Regions from separate parts of the Enterococcus raffinosus genome, predicted to be linked through region 3. Evidence: predicted binding sites of a transcription regulator. Region 3 holds the regulator's gene; each other region holds the start of a gene.
What was found. Region 3 encodes NrdR, which represses ribonucleotide reductase genes. Its sites were predicted from a motif close to ACACNATATATNGTGT; they were not measured.
Positions count from the first base shown of each region.

Region 1 (2,209 bases), 540 kb from region 3:
GAGTAGATCCCAGGCAGATCATCAATGATCACTTCGGAATCCTTCTTGTAGATTCCTTCTTTTCGCTCGACCGTAACTCCTGGCCAGTTTCCTACAAACTGATTGGTTCCTGTCAGAACGTTGAAGGTACTTGTTTTCCCACTGTTAGGATTTCCCGCTAAAGCAATATGTGTCTTTGCCATCTATTCCGCCTCCTTAGATACGACCACCATCTCTGATTCGCTTTTCCGTAAACTTAATTCATATCCTCGGACCCGCAGCTCAATCGGATCACCTAGAGGCGCCAGCTTCACAACTTTCACCTGAGTTCCCTTAGTCAAGCCCATATCCATCAAGCGTCGTTTGACTGCTCCTGTACCATGGACATTGACCACAATTCCTTGTTCACCCGCATTTAGTTGATCCAATGAGACCCAAGTTTCTTGGTCTTCCGTTAGGTTCTTCACATGTATCTGCTTTAATAAAGACTGAGACAAAGCCAGTCGCGTATTATGTAATAAAACGATTCCATTCTCGCCAGAGTGATTCACGACGGCAACTTTTGAACCGACGATCATCCCCAAATCCTGCAATCGATGCTTTGTATCATTTTCTAAAGTCATTTCGTCAATTTGAACAACCTGATTCAATGAAACATCTGCCAAAGTTGTCATACACTTCTCCACCTTACTGTTCGACTTCTAAATCTAATTAATAATGAGAATCTTTCTCACTAAGAATAGCTTCATTTCATGGCAAAGTCAATAAATGGTCGAAGAATTTCTCTATTTTTTGAGCAATTTGTTTGACAATCTCTGTTTTATTTGTTTTATTTTTCTTTTTTTCGTTATTAAAAAAACTTTTTTGCCGTAAAAAAACATCCCAGAACAGTTTTTTGAATTCTGTAAAGGGATTTTTCTTTGAAACCGTCCGTTTTCAATGTTTTTGCAAAAAACACAAAGAGTAGTATACCAATGTTTCACCACCACAATATATGGTATCAAACGATTGACTTTTTCCCTACATCTTTTATACTAGTAATTGTAGAAATCAAGGGAGGTCGTCTTATGGTAAAAGTATATTCAAAAAACAATTGTATGCAATGCAAAATGACAAAACGTTATTTAACTGAGAATCAAATTTCATTCGAAGAGGTCAACATCGACAATGAACCCGAAGCTCTAGGTTTTCTAAAAGATCAAGGTTTCCAAAGTGTCCCAGTTATTTTCGGTGGACAACAAGCCATTATCGGTTTCCGTCCAGATCAATTGAAAGCATTAGCGTAATTTAAGAGGTCGCACCTGAAGCGGCTAGCTTCAAGAAAGAAGAGGGATTATCCAAAAGTAGCTTTTCATACTTTAGGGATAGTTCGGCTTATTTCTTAAGAAACTGCTTCTAGAGCACCGTTTTTCGAAACTTTGCGATCCATGATTGCAAAGTTTTCTTCTTTATTATAGATAGAAAAGGAAAGATGTGACGAGATGAGTTTAAAGGACCTAGGTGAAGTATCTTACTTCAAATTAAACAATGAGATCAATCGTCCAGTAAATGGACAGATTCCACTAAATAAAGACAAAGAAGCCTTGGCTGCTTTTTTCAAAGAAAATGTAGAACCAAATACCCATACATTTTCTTCTGTACAAGAAAAAATAGACTATTTAATAGAAGAAGACTTTTTAGAAGCAGAATTTATCGCGAAATATACCCCTGCTTTTATTGAGAAGCTCTTCAATTACTTAGCTGACCAAAACTTTACATTCAAATCATTTATGGCAGCTTATAAATTTTACTCACAATATGCCTTGAAAAACAATGCAGGCACTGAGTATTTAGAAAGCTACGAAGACCGTGTTGCCTTCAACGCCTTGTATTTTGCTGATGGCGATGAACAATTGGCTTTGTCTTTAGCAGATGAAATGATTCATCAACGGTATCAACCAGCTACCCCTTCTTTTTTAAATGCAGGTCGTAAGCGTCGCGGAGAACTTGTTTCTTGTTTCTTGATTCAAGTAACAGATGACATGAACAGTATCGGCCGTTCGATTAACTCAGCTCTGCAATTATCACGTATCGGTGGCGGTGTAGGAATTAACCTATCGAACTTACGTGAAGCCGGCTCCCCGATTAAAGGCTATGACGGCGCGGCAAGTGGTGTGGTTCCAGTGATGAAGCTGTTCGAAGATAGTTTCTCTTACTCTAACCAGCTAGGGCAGCGTCAAGGTGCAGGTGT
Region 1 covers NZ_CP072888.1:2,241,579-2,243,787, forward strand. The annotation lists gene feoB (ferrous iron transport protein B) at 1-182, opposite strand, end outside; gene J9537_RS10975 (FeoA family protein) at 183-653, opposite strand; gene nrdH (glutaredoxin-like protein NrdH) at 1,047-1,265, shown strand; gene nrdE (class 1b ribonucleoside-diphosphate reductase subunit alpha) at 1,461-2,209, shown strand, end outside.
Region 1: nrdH (glutaredoxin-like protein NrdH) is a predicted target of NrdR. The motif match lies at 965-980, and genes of this name have one in related genera.

Region 2 (2,209 bases), 610 kb from region 3:
CCTTGTTCATTTTTCCAGCCTTGTAGGAATGAGCGACAGCCCATTGGTACCTTAAAGCTGCCAGTTAATTCGATCAATTTATCGTAGTTCAAGATGTCTGGATACATCCGTTTGGTAGCACATTCTAGCGCCAATTCTTTAATGTCGTAGTTTGGATCATTTGGTTCTAAGTTTGTCCCGCGACGTAAAGTAAAGATCAATTTAGGGAAGATCGCTGTCCGTTTTTCACTGCCTAGGCCTTCGATACGGATCTGCAGGATTGCTTTTTGGATCTCACGTTCAAACCAATCAGTTCCAAGACCGAAGCCTAAAGAAGTGAAAGGGGTTTGTCCATTAGAAGTGAACAAGGTATTGATTTCGTATTCCAAACTTTGCATCGCATCGTAAATGTCTTTACGTGTTTTTTGTTTGGCGAAAGCCTTTTGTTTTTCTGGATCATCGATCCATTCCTCGGCATCTTTTAAGTGTTTAGCATAATTTAGGCGCGCAAAAGGAGCTAATAGCTCGTCAGTACGGTCCGCTGAACAGCCGCCGTATTGGCTTGAAGCCACGTTGGCGATGATTTGAGAAATTTGAGCGGTAGCTGTTTGAATGGATTTAGGACTTTCTACTTCCGCATTCCCGATTTTGAAGCCGTTATTCAACATGCCTTTGAAGTCAATCAAACAGCAGTTCGTCATCGGTGTGTATGGATGGTAGTCTAAATCATGATAATGAATGTCGCCTTTTTGATGAGCGTTCGCTACATGAGGCGGCAGCATTTTTAACCCGATGGATTTGCCAACAATCCCAGCAGTTAAATCGCGTTGTGTGTTAAAAACATCACTATCTTTATTCGCATTCTCATTGACAACCGTTTGATCCTTATTGATCAGTTTTCCGATTGTAAAGTTGATATCGGTCGCCTTGCTACGTTGGAAGTCACGGCGTGTACGATAGTTGATATATTCCTCTGCTAATTCATACTCGTTGTGTTCTAATAATGTATGCTCCACAATGTTCTGGATTTCATAAATTTTGATATCGCTAGTAAAACGTTCAGAAATTTCAGCATCCACTCGTTCAACAATTGACTGAATGCGTTCATGAGCCAATGGGTCGACAGATCCTTTGATTTTAGTTTCAGCTTTGATTAAGGCATCGTAAATTTTTTGGTCATCAAATGCTGTGTGACGACCATCACGTTTTACGACCTTTATATTTTTTAGCGACGGTTGATATTCGTTGAGCAACGAATCTTTTGTGTGGATTTCCATCATTATAAACAACTCCATTTCCTTTAAAGTTCATTATCAATCATATAGTATTTTTGATGCCGTTGCAACGATATATAGTATTATTTTTTTGCCAAAAAAGAAAAACACACCATATATAGTGTGTTTGTTTACTGAAAGATAAAAGAAAGCTGATAAGGACAAGCTTCTATGAAAAATAAAATAACTGAAAATAATTTTTCCTAAAAAGTGAAAAAATTGTAAGGTTATTGAAGGTCGTTTCACATAGGAATTCACCTCAAATATGATACCATAAAAGAAAAAAATTTGATGTTACAAATAGATTTCATCGAGAGCATTTGCCAGTTTTTAGCAGTCTGGCAAGCAGAATGGGCATCAATTATTTTTCTAACCCGAGATAGGAGGGATTGAATGGAAAAAATAATCAACGTGCAGCACCTTAGCAAAAGCTACGGCACACGAAATAATAAAGTGACTGTCTTAAATGATTTGAATTTTACGGTGGAAAAGGGGGAGTTTGTCGGGATCATGGGGCCAAGCGGTGCGGGCAAGACCACCTTGATGAATATCCTTTCAACGATTTTACTGCCGACGATGGGATCCGTTAAGATCGCTGGCGCAGACATCACTCAAATGCGGGAAAGTCGATTGACGGATTTTCGACGGGAGAAGCTTGGGTTCATTTTTCAAGACTTTAATTTGATTGACAGCTTGACGGTGAAGGACAATATCATCTTACCGTTGACAGTCAGCAAACTTTCGAACAACGAGATTGAAGAACGGGTGCTTCGATTGGCAGGAATATTAAGGATCGAACAGATATTAACGCGCTATCCAGAAGAAATTTCAGTGGGGCAGCAGCAGCGAACTGCCGCAGCTCGAGCATTAATCAGCAAACCGTTAGTTTTGTTTGCCGATGAGCCGACCGGATCGTTGGATTCGAAGTCTGCGACGGAATTTTTAAACTATTTGGA
Region 2 covers NZ_CP072888.1:2,309,953-2,312,161, reverse strand. The annotation lists gene nrdD (anaerobic ribonucleoside-triphosphate reductase) at 1-1,259, opposite strand, end outside; gene J9537_RS11305 (ABC transporter ATP-binding protein) at 1,647-2,209, shown strand, end outside.
Region 2: nrdD (anaerobic ribonucleoside-triphosphate reductase) is a predicted target of NrdR. The motif match lies at 1,363-1,378, and genes of this name have one in related genera.

Region 3 (2,209 bases):
GGTCGTTTCTCTTTGTTGATAAGTTGACGCAAGTAATTAAAATTCAGCCCTTTTTCTTCACCGGCACTTGCTTTAGCAACATATTCTGCCAAATCCAATTCGTTCAATCCATATAGTCGTTGAAAAGTTTGTAGCTTCTCTCGCTCATCCAAAGTCATAATCAAATTGAACCGTTTTATCTGCTGAGTAAACAACGTCCAATCAAAATCTGATTTATCTTCAAAAACTTCCTGTGTTTTCTCTAAAGAATCACTATGACTAGTAAAAGCAGTCTCATCAAAACGATATACGTCTCTAAATCTTTTTGTTATATTTTTGGCATTTTCAGTATCAAAGTTTTTCGGTTTAAAGCGTTCGACTAGACGTTCATATCGGTGTTTTCCAATTTTATCCATTAATAGGTAAGCCATTAATGGGTCTTGAAAGAATTTTTCAGGAACAAGCGGTGGGCGCAATTGATATATCAGGCTACTCCCCATCTCTTCATTCATCACTTCAAAGGTTTCTAATAGACCGATCCCTTCAAGCTTTTCACGAGCTTTTATCAAGTTTGTTAAGCCTGTATCAATAGCGGCTAATAAATCGGTGTGCATCAAGCTTTGACTTTCCCCATCTAACATAATATCGCTAATCAAGGTCAGGTATAAGCTTGACGCAGAGCTACCAATAATTGGCTGGTATAAATACAGCAAAGCATCTTGTTTACTTTGATCAAGTTGTGGCTCACCATAGACCGTATAAAAGGTGCTGGGTTTCAGTTGTTCTGCCACTAAAATGCCTCCTACTCTTCATCCGTTGACTTCGCTTTGTCAACGATCTCCTGTAATTCCTTTAAAAATACAGACATGTCTTTAAACTGTCGATAAACACTCGCAAAACGAATATAGGCAATTTCATCAACTTCCATCAAATCTTCCATGACAAATTCGCCAATTTGACTGGTTGGAATTTCATTTTCTCCCATGCTGCGCACACGATTTTCTACATGATCGACAATTTGTTCCATCTGCTCCATCGCTACTGGACGTTTTTCTGCAGAACGAATTAAGCCTCGTAAAATTTTGTCACGGCTAAATTCCTCTCGATCCCCGTTACGCTTAACAACTAGCAGAGGAGCCGCTTCAATACGCTCAAAGGTTGTAAATCGAAACCCGCAGCTTTCACATTCTCTCCGACGACGAATCGCTCGTCCATCATCAGTCTGTCGACTATCAATTACTCGGGAATTATTATGATTACATCTTGGACAACGCATAAATTCACCCACACTTTCTTATGATTGGTTAAATTCACTGATTAAACGTGAAATCTATTTGTTATATTGCATCGTTTTTTAAAAACAAAATTTTGTTGATTGAAAAAATTTATTTGTTTATATAACATGAGTTTACCATAACCAGCGCGCTAAAAAAAGCGTCGTAATACTACGACGCTGAATTCTTTAAGAAACAAATTTGTTTATTCTTAGCCAATCCATAACTTGTTGACGTGTTGTTTCTTGGGAACCACAATTATCAATAAGAATGTCCGCTCTCTTTTTCTTTTCATCCAATGAAAGCTGACTCCTAATTCGTTCTAATGCTTCGTCTTTGGGAAGGTTATTTCTTTTCATTAGCCGACTTAATTGAATTTCTGGAGTAACATAGACAACCGCTATTTTATCCATCAAAACTTGATAATTTCCTTCATACAATAATGGAACATCAACAATGACTAATTGATTGTTTTTTTTTGCCTTCTCCACCTGCGCTTCAATCTCACTTCGAATAAATGGATCAAGCGTTTTATTTAATTTTGCTCTTTTATCTTCATCATGAAAAATCATCTTGCCTAACTTTTCTCGATTTAAATTGCCCTGTTCATCAATAATTGCTGATCCGAAAGCCTGTTGTAAAGCTAGCAGCCCTTCGGTTCCAGATTCAACCACTTTCCGAGCCACAATATCCCCATCCACAATCGGAAAACCCTCTGATCTAAAAATATCAACCACTGTCGATTTTCCGCTGGCAATTCCTCCAGTTATTCCTAAGACAAAACTCATTTTTACACCTTCTTCAATTTCTGACAATGAGGACAAAGATGCGTTCCTCTTTGAGCAACCTTGATTTTAATAATTGGTGTTCCGCAACGTGTACATGGCTTACCTGTCTGACCGTATACATGCAGCTCTTGCTGGAAGTGACCTGCTTCTCCCAAAGCATTTAAATAG
Region 3 covers NZ_CP072888.1:1,697,140-1,699,348, forward strand. The annotation lists gene J9537_RS08310 (DnaD domain protein) at 1-770, opposite strand, end outside; gene nrdR (transcriptional regulator NrdR) at 782-1,255, opposite strand; gene coaE (dephospho-CoA kinase) at 1,442-2,041, opposite strand; gene mutM (DNA-formamidopyrimidine glycosylase) at 2,044-2,209, opposite strand, start outside.

Region 4 (2,209 bases), 1.3 Mb from region 3:
AACGCCGGTATCGGCCACTACTAAAAAGGCATCCATGTTCAATTGGAAGGGTTGGAAACCAATCCCTTTCTGATAAAGAATTGGTTCAGTACCGCTAATAGTGGTCGCATCAATCCCGCTAGGATTTCCGTGCGCCACAGCTTCTGCTTGATTTACGAAATGCAGCACATTTTCCTGAGTGGCTGGTTCTTCCATCCAATCAAAGACAGCACGAGTAATCGCGACTGCTACCGCTGCGCTAGAGCCCATTCCGCGTTCTGCTGGAATCGTACTTTCTATTTTTAAATAAAATGGTTCTGGAATTTTGAAATGCTTTACCAAATACCAAAGTAAGACCGTAACATTGCGCATTGTATTAGGCGCTTCTGAAAGCGGTCCGTGAAAGAAACTGGATTCAATCCACGATTCTAATTTATTCGCGCGAATCGTTGCTTGGATTCCTGTTCCTGAAAAGGGAAAAGCAATCGCTGGTTCTCCATAGACAACCGAGTGTTCTCCCATTAATATAATTTTCCCACTGGCATAACCCGTGCCAATCGATTTCATTAAAAAAACCCCTATTTCGTTTTAGAGTAACTATTCCCAAAAAAATATTTCTGCAGTTTATTGCTGTCTGCTAATGATTTTAAAGCAATTATTTTTCTAGTGAAAGCAATACGTTTTTTTGTATTCCACCTGAATAAACAGGGGTTGATTTTTCTTTATAACGACTATTTATTTATTTCTCTTTTTCATTTTACTCAGAGAAAGCCGACAAGTAAACGAAACCCTTGAAAAGATTTTGAAAATCAACGATTTTTTAAACATTCCTTAGAAGAAGGAAATGCTTTTTTTTAGAAGTATTTCAATTGACGGCACAAGATATTGGGGGTATATTAGATAAGTTGAAAAAAACGCACTATATTTTGTATGAAATGAGTTGGAGGTTTATGAGCGTGATCGTATTAGCAGGAACCATTGGAGCAGGGAAATCAAGTTTGACCGCGATGCTGTCAGAGCATTTAGGCAGTCAAGCTTTTTATGAATCCATTGATGATAATGAAGTATTGCCGCTGTTTTATGCTGATCCAGAACAGTATGCATTTTTACTACAGATTTACTTTTTGAATAAACGTTTTGACAGCATCAAAAAAGCGATGCAGGATGATAACAATGTTTTGGATCGTTCGATCTATGAAGATTCATTATTGTTTCATTTAAACGCCGATCTTGGTCGTGCAACTGAGACGGAAGTTAAGGTCTACGATGAATTATTAGCGAATATGATGGAAGAGCTGCCTTACGCCGCTCACAAAAAACATCCTGATTTATTAGTGCATATTCGAGTTTCCTTTGAAACGATGATGGAACGTATTCAAAAACGTGGACGAGAGTACGAACAATTAGAATTTGATCCAACACTCTATGATTATTATAAAGAATTAAATAGCCGGTACGACCAATGGTATGAAGAGTACAATGAGAGCCCTAAAATTCAAATTGACGGTGATCGTTTGAACTTTGTAGATGATGCGGCAGCTCGTGATGAAGTGATTCGTTTGATCGATGAAAAAATTTTAGAAGTTCAAGGCGCAGTAGTGGAATAATCAAAAGATGCTTAACTCAATGGGGTTAAGCATCTTTTTTTACCACTATCGCCTCGAAAGGACGTAATGTCACTGTTTTTTTCCACGATGGGTCGGGGTAATTTGCCAGTAATATCGTAGTTGCTGTATTTATCCAACGGTTTGGTAGAGTAACAGATTGTGGCTGATCGCTCAAGTTAGTGATGACATAGGCTTCATCGGATACTGTTTTGCGTGTATAAGCCCAGACTGTCGGGTGTTTTGGCAATTCAATTTGATAACTTCCAGAAATAAAAACAGGCATTGATTTTCTCAATGAGATCAACTTTTTATAGTAGTTGAGCGGAGAGAAAAGATCCGCTTGCTGCATAGCAACATTGATTTTGTCAGTGTTAGGATTTACCTTCATCCAAGGCAGGCTATTAGAAAAACCGCCGAGGTTATTCCAATGCATTGGAGTGCGAGAGTGATCCCGAGTCCAATGAGTGGTTAAACGTAGAGCTTCCTCAGGCGACAATCCTTGTTCAAGCCAAGCATGATAGGATGTCAATGAATCTGTCGCGTTCACTTCATCGATCGATTCGAAAGGATAATTGGTCATTCCTAATTCTTGTCCTTGGTAGATAAAGGGTGTTCCTCTTAAG
Region 4 covers NZ_CP072888.1:351,859-354,067, forward strand. The annotation lists gene mvk (mevalonate kinase) at 1-546, opposite strand, end outside; gene J9537_RS01855 (deoxynucleoside kinase) at 930-1,586, shown strand; gene J9537_RS01860 (glycoside hydrolase family 13 protein) at 1,612-2,209, opposite strand, start outside.
Region 4: J9537_RS01855 (deoxynucleoside kinase) is a predicted target of NrdR. The motif match lies at 896-911, and genes of this name have one in related genera.